One region of the Rossellomorea sp. ABR4_012 genome, then DNA from elsewhere that is predicted to be linked to it. Evidence: a T-box and tRNA genes for the amino acid it is inferred to sense, from the RefSeq annotation. Region 1 holds a T-box; the other holds one or more tRNA genes.
What was found. The T-box of region 1 lies ahead of thrS (threonine--tRNA ligase). A T-box ahead of a tRNA ligase gene usually reads a tRNA of that ligase, here a tRNA-Thr.
Positions count from the first base shown of each region.

Region 2: it has a tRNA-Thr gene. The T-box ahead of thrS (threonine--tRNA ligase) is inferred to sense a tRNA for this amino acid. The anticodon was not compared.

Region 1 covers NZ_JBSWVK010000004.1:176,890-191,933, reverse strand. The annotation lists gene ACXAFV_RS17045 (glycerol-3-phosphate acyltransferase) at 14-571, shown strand; gene ACXAFV_RS17040 (aminotransferase class V-fold PLP-dependent enzyme) at 631-2,244, shown strand; gene ACXAFV_RS17035 (LTA synthase family protein) at 2,245-4,098, shown strand; gene ACXAFV_RS17030 (ATP-binding protein) at 4,190-5,446, opposite strand; gene ACXAFV_RS17025 (DMT family transporter) at 5,584-6,594, opposite strand; gene ACXAFV_RS17020 (YitT family protein) at 6,825-7,682, shown strand; gene ACXAFV_RS17015 (YdcF family protein) at 7,796-8,449, opposite strand; gene ACXAFV_RS17010 (NIPSNAP family protein) at 8,446-8,775, opposite strand; T-box leader at 9,297-9,511, shown strand; gene thrS (threonine--tRNA ligase) at 9,564-10,766, shown strand; gene ACXAFV_RS17000 (hypothetical protein) at 10,814-11,038, opposite strand; gene pssA (CDP-diacylglycerol--serine O-phosphatidyltransferase) at 11,373-12,059, shown strand; gene ACXAFV_RS16990 (hypothetical protein) at 12,095-12,562, opposite strand; gene ACXAFV_RS16985 (esterase/lipase family protein) at 12,796-14,274, shown strand; gene ACXAFV_RS16980 (M14 family metallopeptidase) at 14,597-15,044, shown strand, end outside.
Region 2 covers NZ_JBSWVK010000001.1:1,267,068-1,282,111, reverse strand. The annotation lists gene glgB (1,4-alpha-glucan branching enzyme) at 1-1,568, opposite strand, end outside; gene fosM (FosM family fosfomycin resistance protein) at 2,043-2,462, opposite strand; gene ACXAFV_RS06290 (phosphotransferase family protein) at 2,483-3,499, opposite strand; gene ACXAFV_RS06285 (mannitol-1-phosphate 5-dehydrogenase) at 3,723-4,862, opposite strand; gene ACXAFV_RS06280 (BglG family transcription antiterminator) at 4,868-6,946, opposite strand; gene ACXAFV_RS06275 (PTS mannitol transporter subunit IICBA) at 7,100-9,013, opposite strand; tRNA gene ACXAFV_RS06270 (tRNA-Glu) at 9,314-9,385, opposite strand; tRNA gene ACXAFV_RS06265 (tRNA-Ser) at 9,390-9,480, opposite strand; tRNA gene ACXAFV_RS06260 (tRNA-Asn) at 9,484-9,558, opposite strand; tRNA gene ACXAFV_RS06255 (tRNA-Ile) at 9,568-9,644, opposite strand; tRNA gene ACXAFV_RS06250 (tRNA-Gly) at 9,646-9,719, opposite strand; tRNA gene ACXAFV_RS06245 (tRNA-His) at 9,728-9,803, opposite strand; tRNA gene ACXAFV_RS06240 (tRNA-Phe) at 9,830-9,905, opposite strand; tRNA gene ACXAFV_RS06235 (tRNA-Asp) at 10,066-10,142, opposite strand; tRNA gene ACXAFV_RS06230 (tRNA-Met) at 10,220-10,293, opposite strand; tRNA gene ACXAFV_RS06225 (tRNA-Ser) at 10,466-10,558, opposite strand; tRNA gene ACXAFV_RS06220 (tRNA-Ile) at 10,575-10,651, opposite strand; tRNA gene ACXAFV_RS06215 (tRNA-Met) at 10,656-10,732, opposite strand; tRNA gene ACXAFV_RS06210 (tRNA-Ala) at 10,851-10,926, opposite strand; tRNA gene ACXAFV_RS06205 (tRNA-Pro) at 10,935-11,011, opposite strand; tRNA gene ACXAFV_RS06200 (tRNA-Arg) at 11,019-11,095, opposite strand; tRNA gene ACXAFV_RS06195 (tRNA-Leu) at 11,191-11,279, opposite strand; tRNA gene ACXAFV_RS06190 (tRNA-Gly) at 11,288-11,362, opposite strand; tRNA gene ACXAFV_RS06185 (tRNA-Leu) at 11,368-11,452, opposite strand; tRNA gene ACXAFV_RS06180 (tRNA-Lys) at 11,492-11,567, opposite strand; tRNA gene ACXAFV_RS06175 (tRNA-Thr) at 11,592-11,667, opposite strand; tRNA gene ACXAFV_RS06170 (tRNA-Val) at 11,765-11,840, opposite strand; rRNA gene rrf (5S ribosomal RNA) at 11,848-11,964, opposite strand; rRNA gene ACXAFV_RS06160 (23S ribosomal RNA) at 12,117-15,044, opposite strand, start outside.

The sequences.
Region 1 (15,044 bases):
AAGGTGCAGAGCTTTGGATAATGTAGTTAGTATGTTTGTTATTACCATGGCAATTTCTTATATAGCTGGAAGTTTGACGGGTGCTTACTATGTTGTGAAGCTGTTCACTGGTGAGGATATCAGGGAATTGGAGAGCGGGAATGTCGGAGCCACAAATGCAGGGCGTATAGTCGGCAAAAAGGGATTTCTACTCACCTTGTTGATCGATGCCGGCAAAGTGTTCTTTACTTTGTTTATTGTACAGGAATGGCTTGTTGACAGTGACATTACCTTGGTCATAAGTTCACTTTTCCTGTGCATCGGTCATTTATTTCCTATGCAGCTGGGTTTTCATGGAGGCAAAGGTGTAGTTGTATATCTGGCTTCTGCCTTGTTTTTATCACCCATTTCCATAGGTGCCGCCGCAGGTGTCATGGGAATATCCTATGGGCTGTTGCGGCGTTATAAAACTGCAGGTTTTCTCTCAATGGCTTCCATTCCTTTTACAGTATTTTTGATTGAAGATTCATTCATCTTACCAAGCGGTCTTCTTTTTTTGTTCGTCATAGTGGTAATGTCTCATTTTAAATAATTTTCGTTTCACAGTTAATTAAAATCATGAAATTCACTTCATCAAGAGGAGGTACATGTATGAGGCAGCATTCCTTTATATATAAGATTGCAACCGATCCATACGAATTCCAACAGATCAATCAATTGAATTATCAAACCTTTGTGAAAGAAATCCCGCAGCATGAGGAGAATGACAAAGAACAGCTCATAGATAAATTTCATGATGAGAATACATATATCATTGCGAAAAACCATGAACAAATCATCGGGATGATTGCCGTTCGTGCCAATCGTCCTTTTTCCCTTGACCATAAGCTTCATAATCTGGACGAATATATCCCTTCTGGCAGTTTACCTTGTGAAGTACGCCTTTTATCCGTTAAAGAAGAGTATAGAAGTACACGTGTTTTTTATGGGTTGTGTGAGAAACTTGTTCAATTCTGTTTAGAGAAAGGGTATAATCTAGCTCTTATTTCAGGGACTGTCCGTCAGCTTAAACTGTATAGGAGAATCGGCTTCAAGCCTTTTGCATCACTGGTGGGAGAGGAGGATGCACGGTTTCAACCTATGTACTTAACAAAGGAGAGCTTTGAGCATTCGACAAAGGCTTTCCAAAAATTGATGCAGGCAGTTTCCAATGATGGCAGAAGTACGTTGACACATTCCTTCCTTCCAGGACCAGTCCCTCTTCACCCCGGGGTGGAAAAGGCTTTCAGGAAAGCATCCGTTTCACATCGAAGCACCCCATTTATCCAGGAATTAAAAGGAATTCAATCAGCTTTATGCCAGTCAACTAAAGCGAATCATGCTGAAGTAGTGGTGGGAACAGGCACCTTGACCAATGACATGGTTGCTCAGCAGCTAAAGCTGTTAAACGGAGAGGGCCTGATTCTGGCAAACGGGGAGTTTGGATATAGACTGATCGATCATGCTTACAGAAGCGGGTTATCTTTTAGGACAATTGAAAAACAATGGGGAGAAGTTATCTCACTTTCAGATATTGAGTCGATTTTAAGTGCTTATTCGCCTAAATGGATCTGGACCGTTCACTGTGAGACTTCAACTGGCTATTTATACGACCTGGAAGGCATTCTTTCATTGTCAAAGGAATATCATGCTGAATTATGTGTGGATGCATGCAGTTCTGTTGGTGTCGTTCCGGTGGATTTTCAAGATGTCTATATCGCAACTTCAGTTAGCGGGAAGGGGATCGGATCTTATCCCGGACTAGGAATTGTTTTTCACAGGGATGAGATTTCTTCAAATCCATCGATACCAAGATACTTGGATGTAGGCTTGTATGCAGAAAAAGGGAGCATACCCTTCACTCATTCTTCAAACCTGACTGAAGCATTGAAAGAAGCCTTAAAGAACATCAATTTGTTTGAGAATACCCGGTTGTCCCATACAGTGAGGGAGACATTAAGAGAATGGAATGTTCGAATGGTCGGAGATGAAAACTATTCACCGGGAGTCATCACAGTTGATATCCCCCCAGGGTTATCAAGCAGAATAATCGGGGATGAATGTAAGCAAAAAGGAGTATTACTCAGCTATGAAAGTGATTATCTTCTGAAAAGGAACTGGGTTCAGCTTGCACTGATGGGATATCAGCAGGAAGAAGAAGTTATGAAGGCACTTACCATTCTTAAAGATGCACTGGCGCCCATGAAGGAAATCAGGTATGTGTAAATGGAAAAATTAAAAAAATTACTTATTAAAATGAAAAAATTCAAACTGATAGCAATCATATTACTTTTGCTTTGGGTCAAGACGATAATTGTCATGTTTTCAGGCTTTAATATCGCTGTGCATTCTTTTCTTGAATTATGTCTTCTTCTTATAAATTCAATTGGCTCTTTAATGATTGCAATAGGTTTCAGCTTTTATTTCAGTAAGAAGGTTCATGCATTTACGTTATTCCTGACGATTGTAATAACCACCGGGATTCTATATGCCGATTTACTGTATTTTCGTTTTTATACGGATTATGTAACTCTCCCGATTCTGTTTCAATTTAAGAATGTCGGAGGAATCGGTCCAAGTACATTTGAATTGATGAGTGCTTGGGATTTACTGCTTTTCGTAGATATCATCGCTGCCGGATGGTACTTGAACAAAAAAAGCAGGCGTATGCCTTCGATTACTTCAAAAGAGAAACTGAACTATTTATCGGTAAGCTTTGTAATTGTCATATTGACAGTAGCTCTTGGTCTAATCAAAAGCCCTTTTTTATTTCAGGAAGCGTATGATCGGGAACAGATGGTTACAGCCATTGGTCCTTATAATTATCATGTCTACGATACATGCTATGCTCTTGGCGTTAATCTCAATCCATTAGTCGCGTCTCAAACTGACACAAATTCCCCGCTAAACTATACAAAGTCAAAGAAAAATGACCAGTCTGATCTGTTCGGTATAGCAGAAGGGAAAAATGTCATCTTGATCAGTATGGAGTCGACACAAAACTTTGTCATCAACAAGGAATTAGAGGGAAAAGAGATTACTCCATTTTTGAATTACCTGGTGAAAGACAGCTATTACTTTAACCAAATCTATGATCAGACTGCACAAGGAAAAACGTCGGATTCGGAGTTTATGATCGATACAGGACTTTATCCGCTTGCGAGCGGTTCAGTATTTGTGAGAAATCCTGAGAATAAATTTAAGAGTATGCCTCATATCCTAAATGATCATGCTGGCTACTACTCAGCAGTGTTTCATGGAAACGATGCTACCTTTTGGAACAGGCATATCATGTATGAGTCTCTTGGATACGATCGTTTTTACTCTAAGAAAGATTATGAGGTGACAGAAGAAAATTCGGTTAATTATGGGATAAAGGACATACCATTTTTTAATCAGTCAATTTCTTACATTCAAGATCTTCCCAGGCCATTCTATACTCGCTTTATTACGTTAACCAATCACTTTCCGTTTCTATTGGAAGAAGAAGATCAGTTTATTCCTCAGGCATCAACTGAAGTAGATGTCGTCAACCGGTATGTAACTACAGTTAGGTATGAAGATGAGGCTATCAAACGATTTTTCGATCAATTGAAGGAAAAGGGAATATATGAAAAATCGATTTTCGTGTTGTATGGAGATCATTATGGTATTTCTGAGAAATATGAGACGGGAGTGTTGGAACTAATGAATATGGAAGACACTCCACTGAATCACATGAAGCTTCAGCAGGTTCCTCTTATCATTCATGTGCCTGGAACAGAAGGGAAGACCATATCATCAATTGGCGGGGAAATTGATATCCGTCCGACCATTCTGCATTTACTTGGTATAGAATCGAAAGAAAATCTTTCTTTCGGTCACAACTTGTTTACGAGAGTCAAGAATCATCCAGTCATTTTTAGGGATGGAGGATTTGTGACAGAAAAATACGTTTATAAAGATAATGTCTGTTACAGCCGGAAGAATGGCCAGCCTGTACTTGATAATCAGTGCAAACCATATAAAGAAATCGCCAGAAAAGAATTGGGGATGTCAGACGATATCATTTATGGAGATTTGTTGAGGTTTCTCGAATAGGTTGAAGTAAATTTAACTATAACAATATTATGTAAATAATCACTTTAAAATAGAAAGCTCAGGCATTTACAGCTTATACCTGAGCTTATTTTTATTGCTGCTGTTGTGCCAAAGGAAAGCAAATGTTGACTTTTGTTCCTCTGTCCAGTTCACTTTCGTATTCAATCATCCCGTCCATTTCCCGTATGATTTTATTCGTGACCATGCTGCCGAGTCCGGTTCCCTTTGATTTAGTTGTATAGAAGGGGAGCCCGATTTTTTTTAGTTCATCATGGGTCATACCTTTCCCATCATCCGAAATCGTAACCACGATTCGATCGGAGGATGGGATTTCTTTCGTTTCTATATGCACTTCTCCTTGCCCCTCAACTGCTTCAATTCCATTCTTTATTACATTCATGATCGCCTGTTTCAAGTATTGTTCGTCCCCTTTGATCCAAAACTGCCCAGATCTATGATAAGAGATCGATACGTTTGAATACGAGGCGAATGGTCTTAAAAGCTCTACACAATCATGCAGGACTTTGTCTACATTCAGTGTGGTCAACTGAAACTTACCTGGTCTGGCAACGTTTAGGTAGTCAGTAATGATTTTATTCGTGCGATCCAATTCATCGAGTATAAGAGGTGAATATTTTTTAAATTGATTATCTTGAGTATGCTCAGCAAGATGCTGAATGAACCCCCTGACAGTAGCAAGGGGATTGCGGATCTCGTGAGCGATGGAGGCAGCCATCTGCCCTGCCATATTCAACTTATCAAGATACATCATTTCTTCTATCTGTTTATTCGTCCTGATCAGGTGCTCTATGATGAACACCATTGAAATGAATGTAAGATAGAATACAGTAAAGTAGATAAAATAAAATTCAGTATACAAAATAGGAATGTAAAGGAAAATATATACAAAATAAATAGAAGAATAGATTGTGAAAATAATCGAGCTCCACATAAGTTTGGAAGTTGAAGCAAGAAAAATAGTACGAAATGCGACAGCTACCAGGAATGCCAGAATGGAGACAATTAAACCTATGGTCACAAAAGGGCCTCCGATTATGGTTCTGTAAATCAAAACAAGCAGGAGTACAAGAGAACCGGAAATCCATCCTGCATAAAGTGTGACAACCAAAATCGCAATCATTCTTAAGTCAAAATGTGTGTGCCCAAGCTTTTCGATAGGATAAAGCATACATAAAAAAGCTCCGAATGCACCAATGAGACCATAGGTGATTTTATGCTTTAAAAACAGCATTTGTTTAACTTTGAATGGAAAAAAAATATTAGCATTGTACGTTAACGAAAAAAGAATCGTGATATTAATCAATAATGTCTTGATAAGTGTTATCAAATGAAAGCCTCCAGAAAATTTTAACCACATTGTAGGTTTAAACCAACATAAGATACCAAATTACGGACAATATTACAAGTAAAAAAGTACCTTTTTTCTTGGTGATGAAAATAATCAAAGGTAAGAAGAGCCTCTCACTACTTTTCTAAAGGAACTTCTTGCGGTTGTTTTTGTTTGGATATGGGAGCAATAGTCGTATGCGTTTTTTTAACCATCCTTGCCTGTTTCAAGCTGTGAAGGACCATTCCGATGACAATGATTCCGATCCCTGTTAATGCAATTCCATCTGGAAGAGGGGCAGAGAATAACAATACTTCACCAGCCATGACGAATAAAACCTGCGTTGATTGTGTCGCTTCTACGGAAGCGAGTTTTCCATGATGATTTCTAACCATGTCGGTTGCAATGAAAAAGAGAATAGTGGCAACGATTCCCGAACACACTGAAACAATCAAGGATTGAAGGACCTGGCTGGCTGTAGGGAGACCAACGTGCATATAACCTGCTGAGGCAATCAAAACCCAAAATGGGACTGTGGCTATTGTCATGCCGAATACACGTTGGAAAGTATCCAATCTTCCGTCGCAGACTTCCATCATCTTTCTGTTGCCCAGGGGATAAGAGAATGCAGCCAAAACCACTGGTATGAAACCGCTCATCATCATTTTCAAAGAAAGTCCTTGAGCGTTTGGGATCTGGATAAGAATAACCCCGCATAAAATGAAGATTGAAATAATTAGGGAACCAAGGGGTATTTTTTGACGTACTGTCTCCGTTCCTGACAGTGTATTTACTTTTTGAGTGAATAACGGCCCGAGGAGCGTCCCAGCCACAATGGTAAGCTGCCAGGTTCCCGCTGTAAGCCAACCTGGACCATATGCTGCCGCATAGGTAATCGGTGCATAAAACAAGACAAAACCGACAAAACTCCATCCAAGCCATGGGAGTGGGTTTTTTACCATCTCCAAAAGCACCTGCTTCATGTTTTTCCTTGAAAGTACAATCAAAACAAGAAATGGAACCATGAATAAAAAACGTAATGATGAGCTCCAAAGCCAGCTTCCCCCAGAAAGCTCCATCGATCTGTTCAATATGAACGTCACTGCAAAAAACATAGAAGCCAAAGTACCCAGCATCATTTCTTTCATATTAATCATCCTTTTCAGACATATATTGTATAATATATTAAACTTTTACACTAAAATAGTATACTCTTTCATGGATGGTGTCCCCTATTTACTACAGCAGGTATTTTCCATGCTATCTAGAATATATACTATATAAGTGAAACAAGTCTGATTATGAAGCCATTCATGGACAGTTTATTTAGGGGGGGATAAGGTTGAGTGAAGCGGAAATCCTTGAGCGTCCTCAAGTCATGCATAGAAAGATCCCACGAAAGGAATTGGCGAAAAGGGTGATCCTGATTACAATGGGCGCCATCATTATGGGGGTGGGGCTTGAAATATTTCTTGTCCCCAACAATGTAATAGACGGAGGTATAGTAGGTATTTCGATCATTCTCTCCCATTTAACAGGCCTTAAACTCGGACTATATATATTTATTTTAAACATTCCATTCTTTTTCATAGGTTATAAGCAGATAGGAAAGACGTTTGCATTTTCCACTCTGTACGGTATCATCATCCTCTCGGTTACTACCATCTTTCTACATCCGGTCCCTGCTTTTACTCAAGATATTCTGCTCGCATCCTTATTTGGGGGAATCGTTCTTGGGATAGGGGTCGGGATGGTCATTCGCTACGGGGGATCACTTGACGGTACAGAAATACTCGCCATTCTTTCAAGTAAAAAACTCCCTTTTTCTGTCGGGGAAATCATCATGATTGTAAACCTGTTCATATTATCAAGCGCCGGTTTTGTATTTAGCTGGGATCGAGCCATGTACTCATTGCTTGCTTATTATGTTGCCTTCAAAATGATCGATATTACAATCAAGGGTCTGGATGAATCTAAATCTGTCTGGATCATCAGCGATAATTACGAAAAGATCGGTGATGCCCTCTTGCATCGATTAGGCAGGGGAGTTACATATCTTAAGGGAGAAGGAGCTTTTTCAGGAGATGATAAAAAAGTCATCTTTTGTGTGATCACCAGACTGGAAGAAGCGAAGCTGAAAGATATTGTAGCTGAACACGATCCATCTGCCTTCCTGGCGATAGCGGATATAGCCGAAGTTAGAGGGGGCAGGTTTAAGAAAGTTGATATTCACTAAACCTTAGCAGATTTTTCTTAAAAGTATAATTGCTCCAAGGTTTCCCCGATTTTAAAAAAGGATAAAAACGCAAAGACTGCAGTCGCTGGCGTTTTTATCTTTTTTTAATATTGTTATAGAATCATTTCTTCACCAGGCGGGACGATATGACCTAATTGACCATAATGAATAATTCTCCTATATTCTCCCCAGACTCTTTTTCTCCCGATTTCTGTGTTTAACCAATTTTCACGGGTGATTTCTTCATTCCGGTAAGTCGCATTGAAAGTAAATGGAATATAGTCTAAACCAGAAGGGAAATGTTTCATTAGAGTCCTGATCTGGCGGCCTGCTGCATGGCTCTTACAGATGACCAGCATTGAATTTAACCTGGTAAAATCAATGATTTCCTTTGCATATAGTACATTTTCAAGAGAATTAGTCGAGTGCTCTTCATAGATGATTTTGTCTTCTGGTATACCTGCTTGAAGGAGATTGGAAATTATCACGGATGCTTCTGTGATAGATCGGAACCCCTTTCCTTCCCATTCTGGATGGGATATGCCAGTCAAACTTCTTCCTCCTGTCACTATGATTTCAGGAGCAAGGTTCAGTTTATAAGCCTCGATTGCTTTTTCCCAATGACCTGGATGGGTGCCGCTAAAGACAAAAATTGCATCACACTTTTTACGCTTAATGCTCTGGAAAAAGGTAAGCTCAGTAACTTGTTCCAATTGTATTTTACTCAACGGGGGCATTTCAGTTTCTTTAGGTATAATCGGTTTCATTTTAATCCTCCTATATATTTGTAATCACCGGTCATCGTCCAGAATTCTTGGTTCGTCGAAAGAAAAAGATTCCCCAGCTCACCTTTACGGGTTTGTGCGCGTTTATGCAGTGCTGTTAATTTGATGTTTTCCTCAATATTCTTGTATTGCTCATGATCTTGATATTCCCAAATGGCCATGATCGAGGTTTTATCAGAATTTACCCACCTCCCCACCAACTTGGAACCAAATTCAAGCTGGTTAGGCAGTAAGTAGTGATGAAAAAACTCTGTGAAAAGTTCAAATTTGCCTGGGTCAATAAGATATGTTCTTATTCTGTATACCATGATATTCCTCCTTTTTAATAATGTTACATGTTTATTCTGTTTTGTTCAATATTTATTATTAAATACTTCTGTTTTGTTAGTGTTTATTAGTTTTAGGGAGTGAAAATTTATTCCGATGTCATATTGACAATTAGAAAATACTGCCATATAATCTTTTTAACCATTTGAAAGAGTTTGGAATATACTATTTATAAGCAATGATGGGGACATGAATCATTTTTGATTTTCTTTTCAGAGAACAGGGTCACTGGCTGAGAGCCCTGAAGAATAGAGAATGATTTACCACCTCGGAGCAATTATGGGGAAAGTACAGTAACCATAATCGGGTAAGACCGTTATCTTTTTTGAGCGAAGCGAGACCGCTTCGGAATTAGGGTGGAACCACGACCGCACGCGTCACTTGTACAGGGATGAGTGTGGTCTTTTTTTATAGATCGTTTTCGTAAGCTGAGATCAGACAATTGAGAGGAGTGGTTGATTTCACAACAGACTATATAAAACACAAACCATTATAAAAAGAATAAAAAGCAATGAAGAGGACATGAATGGTTCTCAATTTCTTTCCAGAGAACAGGGTCACCGGCTGAGAGCCCTGAAGAATAGAGAATGATTTACCGCCTTTGAGCAATTATGGTGAAAGTACAGTAACCATAATCGGGTAAGACCGTTATCTTTTTTGAGCGAAGCGATACCGCTTCGGAATTAGGGTGGAACCACGACCGCACACGTCCCTTGCATGGGGATGAGTGTGGTTATTTTTATTTAATTAATTATTGGGAGGAATGATCATGTCAGTTCAATTTGAAGCAGAAAAAAGGAATCATCGTAAGCTTGGTGCACAACTTGAATTATTTATGGCGATGGAAGAAGCACCGGGAATGCCCTTCTTCCTGCCGAAGGGTATGACTATCAGAAATGAACTTGAGAAGTTTTGGAAGGAAGAGCATCGAAAAGCAGGTTATGAGGAAATAAAGACTCCTGTCATGATGAAACAGGAGTTGTGGGAACAGTCTGGCCACTGGCAGCATTATCATGAAAATATGTATTTCTCGAATGTTGATGACCAATCGTATGCGATCAAGCCGATGAATTGTCCGGGTGCGGTATTGATTTATAAAAGCAAGAGAAGGAGCTACCGTGAGCTGCCAATTCGGTATGGAGAGTTAGGGTTAGTTCATCGTCACGAGCTTTCTGGTTCATTAAGCGGGTTGCTCAGGGTCAGGTCTTTCACACAAGATGACGCACATTTATTCGTTCTTGAGGATCAGGTCCAGTCGGAGCTGAATAACGTTCTCGATTTGATAGATCTTTTTTATTCCAAGTTTGGTTTTCAATATAAGATTGAGCTTTCCACTCGCCCTGAGGAGTACATGGGGTCGATCGAGATGTGGAATAAAGCGGAAGATGATTTGGAAAGAGTTTTGCTGGAGAGGAATGCAGATTATCAAATCAATGAAGGAGACGGCTCATTTTACGGACCGAAGATCGATTTTCATCTTGTGGACTCCATCGGACGAAGCTGGCAGTGCGGTACTGTGCAACTCGATTTCCAGATGCCCGAAAAATTCAATTGCGAATATATAGGGGAAGATAATAAAGTACACAGGCCAATCCTGATTCACCGAGCCATTTATGGATCAATCGAGCGCTTTATGGCCATACTCATAGAACATTATGAAGGGAATTTCCCGATGTGGCTTGCTCCGGTGCAGGTAAAAGTGCTGCCGATATCTCAGGAACAATTCGAATACGCTCTCAAGTTGAAACGGCACCTCGAGGATGAAGGAATCAGAGTGGAAATAGATGATCGAAGTGAGAAAATCGGTTATAAAATCAGGGAGGCTCAAATGGCCAAAGTCCCTCATGTAATGGTGGTCGGAAACAAAGAAATTGAAGATGGGAATGTGTCGTTGAGGAATCGTGAAGGTAAATCCGAGGTTGTAAATCTGGAAAAAGCGATTCAATTTGTGATGAATGAATTGGAAAAGTAGAAAATTGAATAGATAAATGAAAACCCGCCTATATAGGCGGGTTTTCATTAAAATACATTGCTGTTCTTTTTCGGCTCATCAAGTGTCATTTGCTCAAGTTCAAGTTTCATTTTTTCTGTTTCAATGACAAAGTTTTCATGTTTTAATTGTTCAAGCTTGAGTTGATCTTCAAGCATTTTTTGCTTGATCTTTGACTGCTTTTGCATATGATCTGTGAAAATAGCAATGATAGGAATGGAAAAAATCATGATAACTGCAATGGTCCCAGTCATTTTTTACCTCCTTGTCTCATTGAAAACCCTTCATTTTTCATACTTGATAGTAAAATTATAACAAATATAGAAGGGCTCGTATATAAGATCCTTTACTTAATCTTTGGAACAATTAAAACCCGCTGGTAATTACAATGTTAAGTTTTCATAAAGCTAGCTTTTTAAAAGAGTGGGCACGAAACAGATGAATATTGAAGCTATAACGGACCTGCAATACATTTTACATATACCTTGTGGAAATAGGGGAAAAGGAAGAAATTTGGACTAATACCTTTATGTTCTATGAAAAAATGGTATTCTATAAGTATGATTAGATTTAGACTGGAGATTACATATGCGATTCACAAAGAAAATACCTAATACGCTGACATTGGGCAATTTATATTGCGGTTTTTTATCGATTGGGTTTGCAGCTAATGGTCAGTTCAAGAATGCTGCTATATTGATTATTATTGGAATGATGCTTGACAGTATGGATGGTCGGTTAGCGAGGATGCTTGATGCTGACAGTACCCTCGGGAAAGAGCTCGACTCGCTGGCAGATATCGTTACATTCGGGGTAGCCCCATCGTTCCTGGTTTACTATACTTCCTTTTATCAATTTGGATTACTTGGTTTTTTTGTTGCAGGACTGCTGCCATTGTTCGGCGCATACCGCCTGGCACGCTTCAATACGAGTCCGCCTAAAACCTCACTTCAGTATTTTATAGGTGTCCCGATCACAGCAGCAGGAGGAATACTGGCCATTTTGACTTTATTCGGAGACCGTATCCCGAATATCGTGACATCTGTCATTTTTACCGCCATGTGTTTTTTAATGGTAAGCAGGATCCGTATTCCAAGTTTCAAGGAAATACCGCTCCCAAAGTATGGAACGATTGTGACCATATTTATCGGTGCACTATTATACGTCATTTATAAAGGAACGTATGAGCAGTTCCCTTATTTGATTTATATTGCTGCCCCGTTATACTTCGCGTATGTTACCTATCGTTTTATTAAAAGAGGAAAACATGAATAACATACAAAAAAGCATTGGAGACTCCAATGCTTTTTTTAATTCACAGAAGGTACGAACACTTTTTCCTGCCACTTATGATAGAAATAAATGATAATTGAGATACTGACAATCACCAGCAGATACTGCCATGGTGTGATATTTTTGTAATTTGCAATTCCCAGTGTATCTAATAAAGGCAGAGCTGCATAGCACATAAAAACATCCATGATGATATTGATAAGCAAATAAAGACCGAATCGATGATGAGTGAAACGGAATATCCAAAACGTGCCTACGGCAAATAACCCATATGCAAAGCTCACATCAATCATATATCCCCAAGGCACAATATATTCATGTATCTCCCACCAGTCATACGTATATGCGATTTGAAAGACAATGGTCATCAATAAACAAGTAAAGATTGTGACCGGAATGAACCTTCTGATAGTATCAGGTTTGGCAAAGAAGAGGGAGAACCAGGGGAGAAGAAATCCTATAAAGAGTAGAATTTTTGCTGTCATATAAAAACTCCCATTTACGTAGTTACTATCTATTCTTACGTTAAAGGAGAAGGATATACATATAAATTGATGTGGCTTTATGTTTGATAAACGAAATCCAGCAACAATCTCTCCCTTCGATATCCATTACACCATTTAGTTCTTTTTAATCAAATAAAGTATATCGCGTAATAACATTGGCTATTTATTGATATACTTTATAGGTTTTACTTTGATTGATAAGGAGCGATGCTATGTTAAAGAAAGTTTGGCTGCTGGCTGCTGCGTTTTTTTTGATGTTTCCATCCTGGAGTATGGCCGGGGATTTCGGAAAAGACGATCCTTCTGGGGTACCGGGACAATGGTATGTTGGTACGACTCCATCATATGTGGCACCTTCTAAACACCCGGTTTTATTTGTACATGGTTTGAATTCGTCTTCCAATACATGGTGGAACGAAAATAACATGTATGATACAGCTTATCAAAATGGCTATGAGACAGCATTTATCGATCTCTACCCGACGAAAACAATGTGGGATAATGGTGCTCTATTAGCAGGTAGAATCCGTGATATATATAATTATTTCGGAGAAAAAGTGGTCATTGTAGCTCATAGTAAAGGCGGCATAGATGCACAATCTGCACTTGTTCATTATGGGGCTTATCCTTATGTAGCACGGGTGATTACACTTTCTTCACCTCACAAGGGGTCAGAGCTTGCCGACCTTGCATATAGCAGCTGGGCTGGCTGGCTTGCAGGGATACTTGGAAGTAAAAGTGACGCAACTTACTCTCTTCAGACAGGTTATATGAATTATTTTCGTGACCAAACGGATACACACAGTAACGTAGGAAGAGTCCCTTTCTATACTTTTGCCGGGACGAAGTGGGGGAGCTTTGGTAGTTCACTTTATTGGGGCGGTTTATATCTTAGCACATATGGCAGTAATGATGGTGCGGTTACAGTGAACAGTTCTCGCCTGCCCTATGCAGCACATCTTGGCACAAGTACCTGGAATCACTCAACGATCAAAGAAGGGTCTTCCACATTCAATCAGTTTAAAAACTATTTGAACGAAAGCTCTCCATCGAGTTCTGGTTCTGGTGTTCAAAGTATTGATTCTTTAGTTGAATCTGCTTCGTCTTATATCCGGGGAGGGGTGTATAAAGGAAATAGACATGAAAAAATTCTTGTTGAGGAGGGAACTGAAGAAATTACGATTGACTGGATCAGCAACCGTAAAGATACGTCGTTGACCCTTGAAGATTCTGTTGGAAAGAATACGAATATAGTTAATACAACCGCAGATGAAAGTGGATTATTCGAAGGTGCATATCACCACAGTGTGACCATTCCTGATCCAAAAGCAGGGGAATGGATTTTACATGCAAACACCCCCGAAGAAGAACACTATTTGATGAATGTCACATACGCCAGTGAATTGAACGACTCAGTGAATATGCACATCAGCTCAGACACTATAAAAGTGAAGGAGAAAAGCAGCGAGGTTAAATTGAAAACGGAAATAACCAACGACTATTACAAAAACGGGAAACTTAAAACAGGAAAGATAATAATGAAAGATACCGCATTTAAACTGCCTAAACTTGGTGAAGGGGTCTACAGTATAACCCTGGATGTGGCGGGGAAGAAGGGTAACGATACGTTTAAGAGGACGATGATAAAGTCCATTTATGTGAATGATGAAGGGAAAATGCATTACCAGTAAATCGTAAACTTCAAAATCAGTTGGAAGCTCATGTAATGGGGCTTCCTTTTTTTGTGAGACAAGAGAATATCTCATATGAAAAGGGAGTTGTTTTCTTTGACAATCATTGGACACCTTTTTTATCTATTGCTAACCAACCGTATATTTAGTCCTTGGCACAAGGAATCATTTTACTTGACTTTTCGACATCAATAATAGTCATTTTTCACCATCCGCCCTTCCGTAACTTGGTCCTTTCGTTTCGTTTTTTCGAATAGAAAAGGGTTTATTGTCGAACGAATCAAATAAGTTTAGTGTACTGAAACAAAAAGGAGGAATACATATGAAGAACAAATGGATTAAAGGCACAGTATCCGGGGTATTGATGGCATCAGGAATCGCAATGACTGTTCCAACCTCACCTGTCTCAGCTGACGGACCAGAGTATAATGGTAATGAAACGATTAAGAATGAACGTTTACACAGTTACGAAGAAATGGTTAAACTGCTAGAACGACTTGATGCTAAGTCAGAAGCACTTTCACTTGAAGTATATGGGCAATCCGTAAAAGAACGCGATTTATATCTCGCAAAATTTGGAACAGACGAAAACAATCCTACGATTTTATATTTAACTCAGCAGCATGGGAACGAGGCACTTACGACTGAAGGAGCATTAAAATTCATTCAACATCTTACTTCTAATTCAAAAGAAGTAAAAGAAATGCTGGACAAGGTGAATATTTTAGTGGCACCACGCTTAAATGTTGATGGAGCGGAAGGAGACGTGA
Region 2 (15,044 bases), on a different contig from region 1:
TTCACATCGATCCATTCAAAGCCCCGGGATTGATGATCCAGCTCATATAAAGCTTCAGCACCCTTATATAAATGCATGAGATCCTTGAAATATGAATTGAATTTGTGATGAAAATCGTAACTCGTTAAATGCCAATCCAATTCCTCAAGATCCTTCCATTCTGAAAACGGAGCAAGTTCACTTCCCATAAAAAGAAGCTTCTTACCCGGATGGGCCACCATATAACTAAGAAGAAGCCGGTACTGTGCAAACTTCTGCCAGTAATCACCCGGCATTTTATTCAATAATGACTTCTTCCCGTGCACAACCTCATCATGTGAAAAAGGAAGAACATAGTTCTCAGAAAAGGCATAAAGAAGAGAGAACGTCATCAGGGAATGTACATCTTTCCGTTCAGAATGTGGCGTCTCCATATAATCGAGCACATCATTCATCCATCCCATATTCCATTTATAATTAAATCCTAGCCCTCCATAATGAACCGGGGATGTCACCTGAGGCCAGTCAGTCGAATCCTCAGCAATCATCAGGATGGAAGAATCATATTCAAATACCGCTTGATTCAGCTTTTTCAAAAAATCGAGCGCACCCTGGTTCGGCGACTGCTGGCCCTGATTGGCCCAGTAAATGATATTCGCCACTGCATCAATCCTAAATCCGTCAATATGATAAACTTCCATCCAGAATCGGGCATTGGAAATCAAAAAGCTCCTTACTTCGCCTTTCCCCAAATCGAAATTCGCCGTCCCCCATGTATAGTTCTCACGGTCGCGTTCTTCTGCGTACTCATATGCAAAAGATCCATCGAATTGATATAAGCCATGATCATCTTTACAGAAATGCCCCGGAACCCAGTCCAGGATGACCCCTATATCGTTTCTGTGACATTCATTGATGAAATTCATCAAGTCATGAGGTTCTCCATACCTGCTTGTCGGCGCATAATACCCTGTACTCTGATAGCCCCATGAACGGTCAAAAGGATGCTCTGTAATCGGCAGCAGTTCAATATGAGTAAAGCCATGCTCCTTCACATATGGAATCAGCTCGCCGGCAAGCTCCTTATAAGAAAGAAATTTCCCTTTCTTCTTTCTCCACGTCCCCAAATGCACTTCATAAATGAACATAGGTTTATCGTATACCGTCGAACCTGACCTCTCCTCGAGCCACTCTTCGTCGCTCCATCTGAATCCTTCCAGGTCGTACACGATGCTTGCTGTTTGAGGGCGCTTCTCTGAAGCAAAACCATAGGGATCCGCTTTAAGCTTCCTCTCCCCGGATAATGTCCTAATTTCATATTTATACGTTTCCCCCGTCAAATCACGGTCCACCCGGATGACCCACAGACCTTCCCGGTTCCACTTTTCAAGTTCATAACCGGAACCATTCCAGTCATTGAATGAACCAACCAAAGCCACACTTCTCGCATTCGGTGCCCAAACGCAAAATTCTGTATAGGTCCCACGTGAATCCCTTCTCACATGAGAACCCATAAACTGATACGCTTGCTGTAAACTTCCCTCATGAAATAAAAATACATCATAATCAGATAACATCATTGCGTTCATCACTTCACCTACATTTTTCAATCTATTAACTACTTTCTGCCACTTATGAAAAAATCCTTTTTAAAAACATCGCTCAATTACGACATAATCCTACACCGATTAGGAGGAAAACGCTTGCATTGTAATATTAAGGAAAATGATAAGGGTTACATTCAAAGAAACTGCAGAATCTTGTCGAAAGTTTTTTGAGTAAAAAAAGAGGAAAAAAATGAAGATAATAAAAGGATTCCGTTATTTAGTAGGGAAATCGTGATAATAGTACTATCCATTGTTTACGTACAAGAGAATAAAAATGATGTAGAATTCCAAGGGAATACACGGTATTTAAGGATAAATATGTAAAAATATAACCCGCCCCTCATTGCGTTTATGCAACGATGGACGGGCCTTGAAATTTTTTACGGGTGGTTGGAGGTTGGATGCATGTGTTTCACCTTTTTGAATACTTCTAAAGGTTGGATGAGATGCTCCCCTTTAATCAAAAAACTCCATATGTAACTTAGCTTCTTTATAATAGTTCAGCCGATCTTCCAGTGTACCCGTATGAAACTCGAATTTATGGCCATCCGGGTCTGTAAAATACATGGACTTCTTGTCTCTCTTATCTCTATCCCGCCCCGGTAAAATGCTTACCTTTAATTCGATCAGCTTGTTGTATACATTATCGAATTCAGCTTCATCAATAGTGAAAGCAATATGTGTGTACGATTCCTTTATTTCCTGACGCGGTATATCTTTCTCAACATTAAGAGCAAGCCACATCCTATTTAAATCCAAGTAGGCAGTGTTTCTACCCTTTGCTAACAATTTAGCTTGGAATACCTTTTGATAAAATTCAATTGATTGTTCAAGATTCGAAACTGAAAATAAGAAGTGATTAAGACCTTGTATCAACACGTTTCCACCTCCTCACTTTACACCTGCTCAAACGTTCTCTGAACAGCTTCATACCTCTCCCATTCATCCATCATATTGATAATCAATCGCGTTATATCTTTCACTCTTACTTCCCCGCATTCCTCCTTATTCAACAAATCGAGCAATGCAATCAGGTCCAGCAGCTTTGCTTTTTTCAGCCAGTCTTCCGGAAGGACGCCGCCGTTCTCCAGATAACTCAGAATAAAGGGCTTCAACATGCCTGTGGAGGCCATCCCCTCATATCGAAGCATATTCCCGATATCCATTAGAGGCGAACCGCTGAATGCGTATTCCCAATCCAGAATGGCAGAGATCTTCATCTCACTTTCTTTTTCCTCCACCACCAGGATATTCAACGGGTTAAAATCACTATGTACCAACGAATGTTGTTCACCGGGGTCGTCCATAAGAGAAGCATGTTCCTGCGCAAATCTCACAACATTGCCGCATAGTGTCTTTTCTAAGTGTTTGGATACATGTCCTTTTTCAACCATTTCTTCAATAAACTCCAGAAATGTGTCTGCAGTGATTTCAACACGTTCTTTTATGTTCAGCTCATCATCGAAGAAACCGGATTCGGGAAAGGTAACTTCATGGATGTTGGCTAAAGCCTCTCCTGCTGCATGGGCTGCAGTCGATATTATCTTTTCATTCTCCCTATCTACCATATCAGAAAGCTGCACTCCCGGAACCCACTTCATCAGCATGAACGGGTAATGAAAAACAGAACAGCTTGAATCAGCGTACAAAGTCTGAGGCACCGGCACTCTTCCCTCTAAGAGCCTGGCTATTTCTGCTTCAATCTTCATATGATTGTTGCGTTCATTATAAATCCGCAAAACAAAGTATTCATGAGAATCTGTTGTGACCTTGATGTTGGAATTGTTCAACCCGCCACTCAACCTCTCGATTTTCTCGACAAACCTACCTTTTAAAAAGGTTTTCAGCATATCTCTGACTTCGTGTAAGTCAGGCATGATATACTCATTTGAACGCTCCCACCCGGCTTTCATCACTACATTCCTCCCGGTCCATTTCAAATATCTCTATCTTTTCTTCATCCAGCACTTTCATCTGCTTAGTTTAATTGTAACATTCTTCTATAACTGAACTCCCGGATACAAGCGACTCTTTTTCTTGTATGGCACGCTTACTCAACATCGGTGCTGATCGCATAGGATAATACTCCAATACAATATAAAAAAAGAATAGTGTCCCCACTCTCCTTTTTTCTGCTTACTTCTTCAATGCTTCGTACTGACGAACGACTTCCTCCGTGATCGAGCTCGATTCGTCCAGGCTGCTGACCTTTTTGAGCACGTAAGGAACTCCGTTTTCTTTAATCATATTCTGAAGTTCGACTGCTTCCTGATCTTCAGGATGATCAAACATCAATGCGGCTGCAATGGCTTTGGCAAGGTAAGAATAAGATAAGCCCGCTTTTTGAGCTTCTGTAGTCGGTCGGACCAGTCTGTCATCCGGACCGAGTTTGCGCATAGGCGCACGTCCCACTCTGGTGACCCCGTCATTAAGGTATGCATTCTTGAACCGCTCGATGTTTTTCTCTATATATGAGAGGTGCCCGCTTTCATCCAGTCCGTATTGCTTCACCAGGTAAGCACCGGTTTCTTTCAGCGTCTCCCTCACCTGTTCAGCGATGCTTTCGTCTGCCAATGTTTCATCGATCGTTGTTTTCCCTTTCAAGTAGCCAAGGTATGCAATCACAGCATGACCAGTGTTTACCGTAAACAACTTCCGTTCAATGAATGGTGCAAGATCACCTACGATCGTCATGCCGGTAACCGTTGGGATTGTTTCATTCGCTTCCACCACCCACTCATAGTATGGTTCAACGAGTACATCCAACGATTCCTGATCCTGGATGGGCACGATGCGGTCAACCGCGGAATTGAAGAAATGGATCTTTCCTTCCATTTTGGACTTCACGTCATGGGATAACTGCTCCATGATGTGGCCTTTTAAAATGTCCGTCGCCCCGATTTGATTCTCACATGCAATAACGTACAATGGTTCGTCCGACGTGAGGACGCGCTTTTCAATTCCTTTCGAGATCAGCGGCGCAATTCTAGGAAGGATGTTCGGACCGATGGCTGTCGTCAGATAAGTTGCCTGTGTGATCTCCTCAATCACTTCATTTTCCTGATGAAGATTATTAAGGCCTGACACATTGGAGATCGTTTCACTTTCATGTTTTTCCGTTGCTAATTTAACCTGGTAGGTACCTTCCTCATTCAGTTTACCGATGATCCCTTCTGCGATATCGACAAAAGTGACATGATATCTGGATTTGGAGAACAAAGCCCCGATAAAACCTCTGCCAATATTTCCTGCACCAAAATGAACGGTTCGTTTCACAATCATCATTCCTTTATCAAATTATTTTGTAAGTAATCGAGAAAAAGTTTTTCAAGCTTTCGAGAAATCATGTTTTCATTCGCGGACGAGTAAATCATCATCGAACGCTGATCCTCAATGAGGCTCGTACTGATGATACTAAGGATTTCCTGCTCCCTTTTCCTTAAATGCTCTGGAGCGATCATTAAAAGGAGGTTTTTCATCTCTAGGTCTTTCCCATCCATTCCCTTGATGACGCACGGTTGATCTAAATGGGCCACCTGAAACAGGAGCTTCTTGACATACTTGTCACGGCAATGGAAGAGTGCCATACCGGTGTTCGGGATCCCTAGTCCCCCTTTTCTCTCCCTTTCAACGAGCTGATTCAGTACGGCTTCTGTGTTCGTCACCAGGCCATCCTGTTCAGCATGGGCTACCATCTCATGTAAGACAGCATAATGATTCTCAGCAGAGGATTTACGGTAGACACGGAAATGATCGAGGATGGACTCAATGCTCGAATAAACATCTTTTATCTCCTCCAGGACCCCTCTGATTTCTGTAGGGCGTTTGTGATCCTCTTCCCGTGACTCCGGTTTCATATATTTTTTTCTCGTGATTTTTTCGATGTTTTTCTGCAAATAATCCTGGATGAATCCGATGTCCTTTTCACTTAATAGCGGATTTACCAATAGGTAATCAACCTCGGTGAAAGGAAGCCTTACCGTTGACACCACGACGTCATAGTCATTGAGGTTCGCTGTCCGGAAATCGGCAATCGATAAGATATCAACAGAGTGAATCATCTTCAACTCTTTCTGAATACGACTTGCAAGCATCTTTGATGCACCGATTCCTGTCGGACACACCACGACGGCGTCGATTTTGACCTTTTCTTCATTCATCAGGAGTGCAGAGCCGAAATGAAGGACGATATACGCCACTTCGGCATCAGGGAAATGAATATCCGAAAATTCGTTCTCAAGGCTGTTTTTAACCGCCAAAAATAACACCGGATACTTTTCCTTGATTTCCTCCGTCAGCGGATTGAATAAATCCATTTGCTGTTTCAGCCGGAAGATTGATGGCCCCATATGGGCAAGCAGTCCCTGGAATAGAGAAAAGTCGTCAGTCAGATCCACATTCAGATTGGTCGATACATCCTTGACAACCTTCTTGATCAGATGACCGAGAAAAATACTGTCATAATAAGCGGCATCCGATTCTTGTACCTTGGAGCCTTTTAATATGAGCGTCAAAAAGTTGACATCAGAATCGGTGATCCGTATGGAAAGGACCTCCTTAAGCTCTGTAGCAATGTCCTTCATCATTTTATATTCACTGGAGTAATTGCTTTCCAATCGATTCATGTCCGTTATGACCCAGTTTTTCTGAGTCCTCTGGATGCTCAGGCTCACATGGATGACCAGGCCGATATAATCGTTGTCTACCAGGCTCAGCTGCTCTTTGGATAAGTGCCTGTCGACTGTCTGATAGACAGCCTTCAGATGATCCGGCTGGAAATAACCCAGAACCGGCTCAGTGATCGAATGTCCATTTTGCATTAAATACAGGCTTTCAATGATATCTTCATAAAAATAGACGAGGAAAAAGCTTGCGAGTGCATGGCGCTTACTTGATTCATCAGCAATCAGCTCCACGCCCACCCCTCTCTTCCTCGTGAGGGTGATGCTGAACTTACTCAGCCAGTCCGCCAGCTCGTCAAGATAGGCACTTAATGTGGTGACACTGATCCCGAGCTGATGAGCAAGCACTTGCTTTTTGAATGAAGGCCCTTCATGCAGCAGGATGATCAATAACTGCAGCTTTCGTTCTTCAGGTGTTTCGTCGGTTGGGCTCGCTTCTGCCAGCCCTTGGATCAGCTTGTATATATGTTCGTTCTTCCCATCGATGAACAGTCCATCGCTTCCTGTCCTCTTCAATTCCAGATGATATTGTTTCAAAATGGCTTCGATGGACTTCAGGTTCCGTTGTATCGTCCTGCCGCTGACATTCATGAAAGCAGAGAGAGAATGAACGGTATGCTTACCTGATGTTTTTACAATCAGTTCTATGATTGCTTTTTCCCTTGATGTAATGAACATGCTCTCCCTCCGTTTCTTTTAGTGCCAGTCGGCGTATTTCTTAAGTAAGTTTTCCAGTCGTGCATTTTCAAGGATGATCCCATCTAGTCATATTTCGTTTTATATTAATACAGCCAAAACGGAAAGGCAAAAGACACCTTTCCGGATTGGATATTAGTTGCTATTGATGATTTCCTTCAGTTCTTTAGCCGTTTTGGCCTGTACCATCTTGTCAACATTCTCCTGTTCGGAGCAGATGACTGCGATGCTTGACAGGATCTCAAGATGCGTGCCATCTTTACCGGCAATACCGAAGATTAGCTTTGCCTGTTCACCATTGAAGTCAACGCCGTTCGGCACTTGAACTACGGTGAACCCTGATTTGATGACCGCTTTCTTCGCGTCTTCCGTGCCATGGGGAATGGCAACGTTATTCCCCATATATGTGGTCGTGATTCCTTCACGCTCGATCATCGCCTCGACATAACTGTCTTTTACATAGCCCGCTTTGACAAGAGCTTCACCAGCGAAGCGTATCGCCTCTTCCTTCGTTGCAAACTCCTGGCCGATGAAGATGTTTTCTTCAAGTAACAGATCATCCTCTGCAGCTGCCTGCGGTTCAACATCGACTGCTTCTTTCTCTGCCGTTTCGACAAGCTCATCCTGACCTTCTGTGATGTCGTTTTGGAGACTTCCAATCAGCTTATCGTATTCAGGGCTTGAAAGAAAATTATCGACCGAGATGTGATACGCATTCGGCAGTTTGTTTTTCGCACGTGGAGTCAATTCTTCCTGCGTGATAACCACCTGTGCATCGGATGGCAGATTGCTGATGGCGGTGTTCGTTACCGCTATATTGAGTCCTGCTTCCTTCACTTTTTTGCGCAGTAAGGAAGCACCCATTGCACTGGATCCCATCCCAGCATCACATGCGAAGACGATTTTATCCACTATATCAGGCAGTGTCCCTTGATTCTGGTTCATTTGTCCGGCAACGGAACTCTTTTTGCCTTTCATTTCTTCCATTCTCTTAGTTGCTTCTTCAATGTCATCTTCTTGTTTCTTGCTGGATTTCAATACGATCGCAGAAACGATGAATGAAACAACAGCTGCGACGATGACAGCAGCAAAGTTGGCAACATACGCCATTCCTTCGGGCGGAGTGACGGCAGTGATCGCAAGGATACTACCAGGAGATGCCGGTGCAACCAGTCCCCCTCCCAACAATACTAGCGTGAAGACCCCGCTCATTCCACCGAGGATGACGGATAGGAATAACATCGGTTTCATCAGGACGTACGGGAAGTATATCTCATGAATCCCACCAAGGAAGTGAATGATCGCCGCACCCGGAGCGGATTGCTTTGCGGTCCCTTTGCCGAACAGCATGAACGCCAATAGGACACCGAGACCTGGTCCCGGATTCGCCTCCAATAAGAACAGCAGTGACTGACCTGTTTGTTGAACCTGTTCCAAACCGATCGGTGAAAGAACACCATGGTTGATGGCATTGTTCAGGAATAAGATTTTAGCAGGTTCAATCAATAGGCTTGTTAACGGCAGTAAACCTGCCCCTACAAGCCAGTCAACACCGGCAACAAGAAGATTTGTGAATCCATGAACGGCAGGACCGACACCAAGAAACGCAAGGATTGCCAGGATTCCTCCAAGAATACCCGCTGAGAAGTTATTGACGAGCATTTCAAAGCCAGCTCTGACCTTACCTTCGATCGCACTATCGAATTTTTTGATGACAAATGCTCCAAGCGGTCCCATTACCATAGCGCCAAGGAACATCGGTGTATCCGGTGCACCGACAATGACACCCATTGTGGCGATAGCACCCACGACACCTCCTCGCTGATCATGCACAAGCTTACCACCTGTGTATCCAATCAGGAGTGGCAGCAGATACGTCACCATCGGTCCGACTAATTTGGCAAGGCTTTCATTTGGGAAAAAACCAGTAGGTATAAATAATGCAGTAATCAATCCCCATGCAATGAAAGCACCGATATTCGGCAATACCATCGAGCTGAGGAAGTTACCGAATTTTTGTATTTTAACTTTTACAGTTGATTGAGCCATTTTCCTCTTCCTTTCTAATAAATCAAGTACTCATATATCAATCTTATGGTACAAAATGCTGAACAACAAGGAAGATGAAAGCTAACTTTGTCACACACCTGACGACAAACCTATTGTTTCTCCTCCGAACCTGTCTCATACTATGCTGTATTGTCACATCTTACAAAATCACGTTCATAAAATAAAACGCCCTATGAAAGCTCATAGGGCGTTAAAAATATTAGAGAATATCAGCTGATTAAAGCATGGGTAACTGAGTAAAAATAGAAAAAAGACTATCTGAACGATAGTCTTCCTAAATGACCCGTACGGGATTCGAACCCGTGTTACCGCCGTGAAAGGGCGGTGTCTTAACCGCTTGACCAACGGGCCTCAATGGCGGAGAAGGAGGGATTTGAACCCTCGCGCCAGTTGCCCGACCTACACCCTTAGCAGGGGCGCCTCTTCAGCCACTTGAGTACTTCTCCATATGGCTCCGCAGGCAAGATTCGAACTTGCGACCGATCGGTTAACAGCCGATAGCTCTACCACTGAGCTACTGCGGAATATTAAGATGGTGGGCCTAAGTGGACTCGAACCACCGACCTCACGCTTATCAGGCGTGCGCTCTAACCAGCTGAGCTATAGGCCCATGGAGCGGGTGATGGGAATCGAACCCACGACATCAGCTTGGAAGGCTGAGGTTTTACCATTAAACTACACCCGCAATAAATATGGGGCGACTGATGGGAATCGAACCCACGAATGCCGGAACCACAATCCGGTGCGTTAACCACTTCGCCACAATCGCCATAAAAGTATGATATAAATGAAAAATGGTGGCTCAGGACGGAATCGAACCGCCGACACATGGATTTTCAGTCCATTGCTCTACCAACTGAGCTACTGAGCCATCATATGTAAATTTCCTAAACATAGAGTGTGATAGTCCATCGTCCAGCTTTCAGAAAGACTATTCAAGATGCTGCTCAAGCTGTACGCTGATGCATAATCGATGAATCTTATTCACCGTGCTCTACCAACTGAGCTACTGAGCCACACTATGTAATTAGTGGCGGTCTGGACGGGACTCGAACCCGCGACCTCCTGCGTGACAGGCAGGCATTCTAACCAACTGAACTACCAGACCAAGAATTTTTGACGATAGTCAAAATATTCATCCATCGGTTACCGATTAGGATAAGTATTAGCTTGTCAAAAATGGTATTGCGGGGACAGGATTTGAACCTGCGACCTTCGGGTTATGAGCCCGACGAGCTACCGAACTGCTCCACCCCGCGACGATAATAAATGTTTAATCAATTTCTGATCTTACGGATGAATATCCGTTAGAACCACCCCGACTTCAGTGAGCTTATTCAAGATGCTGCTCAGTCGGTGCGCTGAAGTGCAAGCTCCGAAGATTATTCGGTCGTGCTCCACCCCGCGACGATAAAAATGAGAAAGGAAATATGGCGGAGGAAGAGGGATTCGAACCCCCGCGGGCTTTAACACCCCTGTCGGTTTTCAAGACCGATCCCTTCAGCCGGACTTGGGTATTCCTCCGTATTGAAAATGTAAATGGTGGACCTTGTAGGACTCGAACCTACGACCGGACGGTTATGAGCCGTCTGCTCTAACCAACTGAGCTAAAGGTCCGTATTGGTAGCGGCGGAGGGGATCGAACCCCCGACCTCACGGGTATGAACCGTACGCTCTAGCCAGCTGAGCTACACCGCCAAGAAACATTCTGTAATATAATGTTAAGTATTTTGCTTCAGTAGCAAAATGAAGGAAGATTATTTTACTTCGCTTACGCTGCGTAAAAGGAAAGATATTTTGCTGAGGCAAAAATCTTTGGTGGAGCCTAGCGGGATCGAACCGCTGACCTCCTGCGTGCAAAGCAGGCGCTCTCCCAGCTGAGCTAAGGCCCCATCTAAGGTGGTCGGGAAGACAGGATTCGAACCTGCGACCCCTTGGTCCCAAACCAAGTGCTCTACCAAGCTGAGCTACTTCCCGAAATAGATGGCGCGCCCGAGAGGAGTCGAACCCCTAACCTTTTGATCCGTAGTCAAACGCTCTATCCAATTGAGCTACGGGCGCATTATTTAATTAAGGATATTTGCTTTCGCAAATTCATGGAAAGATATTTTGCTAGTGCAAACTATTGAGAGTTATTTTGCTTTTGCAAAAAACTCTGGTGCCGAGGACCGGAATCGAACCGGTACGGTAGTCACCTACCGCAGGATTTTAAGTCCTGTGCGTCTGCCAGTTCCGCCACCCCGGCATAATCTTTGGAGCGGAAGACGGGATTCGAACCCGCGACCCCCACCTTGGCAAGGTGGTGTTCTACCACTGAACTACTTCCGCAAATATGGTGCGGGTGAAGGGACTTGAACCCCCACGCCTTGCGGCGCCAGATCCTAAGTCTGGTGCGTCTGCCAATTCCGCCACACCCGCATGTTAAAAGATATGATGTTTTGCCTGAGCAAAAATCAATGGTGAGCCATGAAGGACTCGAACCTTCGACCCTCTGATTAAAAGTCAGATGCTCTACCAACTGAGCTAATGGCTCATACAATAATGAGTAAAACCGAAGTGGTGCCGGCAAGAGGACTTGAACCCCCAACCTACTGATTACAAGTCAGTTGCTCTACCAGTTGAGCTACACCGGCATAATTATATTACAGGCTTGTCTGATAGACGAAGCATTAAATATATTGTAGAGATTAAGGACGCTTATTTTACTCCTCTTTGCATCGTAAAAAAGCATGGTGGAGGATGACGGGATCGAACCGCCGACCCTCTGCTTGTAAGGCAGATGCTCTCCCAGCTGAGCTAATCCTCCATATTATGCCTGGCGACGTCCTACTCTCACAGGGGGAGATCCCCCAACTACCATCGGCGCTGAAGAGCTTAACTTCCGTGTTCGGCATGGGAACGGGTGTGACCTCTTCGCCATAGTCACCAGACTGTTCATCCTTTTTTAAGGACAAGTATTATTATATCTTTTTCAGAGAAAATTTCAAGTGTTAATTTAAAATTTATTCTCTGAAAACTAGATAAAGGATTGATGTCAAGATTACCGGTATTGCCGTTTATGTTCATTAAAAAATGACTCTTTGTGGTTAAGTCCTCGATCGATTAGTATCAGTCAGCTCCACATGTCACCATGCTTCCACCTCTGACCTATCTACCTAGTCATCTTCTAGGGATCTTACTCACATAAAGTGATGGGAAATCTCATCTCGAGGGGGGCTTCATGCTTAGATGCTTTCAGCACTTATCCCTTCCGCACATAGCTACCCAGCGATGCCTTTGGCAAGACAACTGGTACACCAGCGGTGCGTCCATCCCGGTCCTCTCGTACTAAGGACAGCTCCTCTCAAATTTCCTGCGCCCACGACGGATAGGGACCGAACTGTCTCACGACGTTCTGAACCCAGCTCGCGTACCGCTTTAATGGGCGAACAGCCCAACCCTTGGGACCGACTACAGCCCCAGGATGCGATGAGCCGACATCGAGGTGCCAAACCTCCCCGTCGATGTGGACTCTTGGGGGAGATAAGCCTGTTATCCCCGGGGTAGCTTTTATCCGTTGAGCGATGGCCCTTCCATGCGGAACCACCGGATCACTAAGCCCGACTTTCGTCCCTGCTCGACTTGTAGGTCTCGCAGTCAAGCTCCCTTGTGCCTTTACACTCTGCGAATGATTTCCAACCATTCTGAGGGAACCTTTGGGCGCCTCCGTTACTCTTTAGGAGGCGACCGCCCCAGTCAAACTGCCCACCTGACACTGTCTCCCACCCCGATAAGGGGCGCGGGTTAGAATTTCAATACAGCCAGGGTAGTATCCCACCAACGCCTCCACCGAAGCTGGCGCTCCGGCTTCCAAGGCTCCTACCTATCCTGTACAAGCTGTACCAAAATTCAATATCAGGCTACAGTAAAGCTCCACGGGGTCTTTCCGTCCTGTCGCGGGTAACCTGCATCTTCACAGGTACTATAATTTCACCGAGTCTCTCGTTGAGACAGTGCCCAGATCGTTACGCCTTTCGTGCGGGTCGGAACTTACCCGACAAGGAATTTCGCTACCTTAGGACCGTTATAGTTACGGCCGCCGTTTACTGGGGCTTCGATTCGCACCTTCGCTTGCGCTAAGCACTCCTCTTAACCTTCCAGCACCGGGCAGGCGTCAGCCCCTATACTTCGCCTTACGGCTTCGCAGAGACCTGTGTTTTTGCTAAACAGTCGCCTGGGCCTATTCACTGCGGCTCTTCGAGGCTATGCACCTCAAAGAGCACCCCTTCTCCCGAAGTTACGGGGTCATTTTGCCGAGTTCCTTAACGAGAGTTCTCTCGCTCACCTTAGGATTCTCTCCTCGCCTACCTGTGTCGGTTTGCGGTACGGGCACCTTTTTCCTCGCTAGAGGCTTTTCTTGGCAGTGTGGAATCAGGAACTTCGCTACTATAATTCGCTCGCTATCACAGCTCAGCCTTCACGATGATGGGATTTGCCTCATCATCAGCCTAACTGCTTAGACGCACATATCCAGCAGTGCGCTTACCCTATCCTCCTGCGTCCCCCCATTGCTCAAACGGAAAAGAGGTGGTACAGGAATATCAACCTGTTGTCCATCGTCTACGCCTATCGGCCTCGACTTAGGTCCCGACTAACCCTGAGCGGACGAGCCTTCCTCAGGAAACCTTAGGCATTCGGTGGATGGGATTCTCACCCATCTTTCGCTACTCATACCGGCATTCTCACTTCTAAGCACTCCACCAGTCCTTACGGTCTGACTTCACTGTCCTTAGAACGCTCTCCTACCACTGACACCTAGAGGTGTCAATCCACAGCTTCGGTGATACGTTTAGCCCCGGTACATTTTCGGCGCAGAGTCACTCGACCAGTGAGCTATTACGCACTCTTTAAATGGTGGCTGCTTCTAAGCCAACATCCTGGTTGTCTAAGCAACTCCACATCCTTTTCCACTTAACGTATACTTTGGGACCTTAGCTGGTGGTCTGGGCTGTTTCCCTTTCGACTACGGATCTTATCACTCGCAGTCTGACTCCCATGGATAAGTCTTTGGCATTCGGAGTTTGTCTGAATTCGGTAACCCGATGAGGGCCCCTAGTCCAAACAGTGCTCTACCTCCAAGACTCTTACACATGAGGCTAGCCCTAAAGCTATTTCGGAGAGAACCAGCTATCTCCAAGTTCGATTGGAATTTCTCCGCTACCCACACCTCATCCCCGCACTTTTCAACGTGCGTGGGTTCGGACCTCCATCCAGTGTTACCTGGACTTCATCCTGGACATGGGTAGATCACCTGGTTTCGGGTCTACGACCACATACTCATTCGCCCTATTCAGACTCGCTTTCGCTGCGGCTCCGTCTCATCGACTTAACCTTGCATGGGATCGTAACTCGCCGGTTCATTCTACAAAAGGCACGCCATCACCCGTTAACGGGCTCTGACTACTTGTAGGCACACGGTTTCAGGTTCTCTTTCACTCCCCTTCCGGGGTGCTTTTCACCTTTCCCTCACGGTACTGGTTCACTATCGGTCACTAGGTAGTATTTAGCCTTGGGAGATGGTCCTCCCAGCTTCCGACGGGATTTCACGTGTCCCGCCGTACTCAGGATCCACTCAAGAGGGAACGAAGTTTCAACTACAGGGTTGTTACCTTCTTTGACGAGCCTTTCCAGACTTCTTCGTCTACTCCGTTCCTTTGTAACTCCGTATAGAGTGTCCTACAACCCCAAGAGGCAAGCCTCTTGGTTTGGGCTACATCCCGTTTCGCTCGCCGCTACTCAGGGAATCGCATTTGCTTTCTCTTCCTCCAGGTACTTAGATGTTTCAGTTCCCTGGGTCTGCCTTCCATACTCTATGTATTCAAGTAAGGATACTGTTCCATTACGAACAGTGGGTTCCCCCATTCGGAAATCTCCGGATCAAAGCTCACTTACAGCTCCCCGAAGCATATCGGTGTTAGTCCCGTCCTTCATCGGCTCCTAGTGCCAAGGCATCCACCGTGCGCCCTTCATA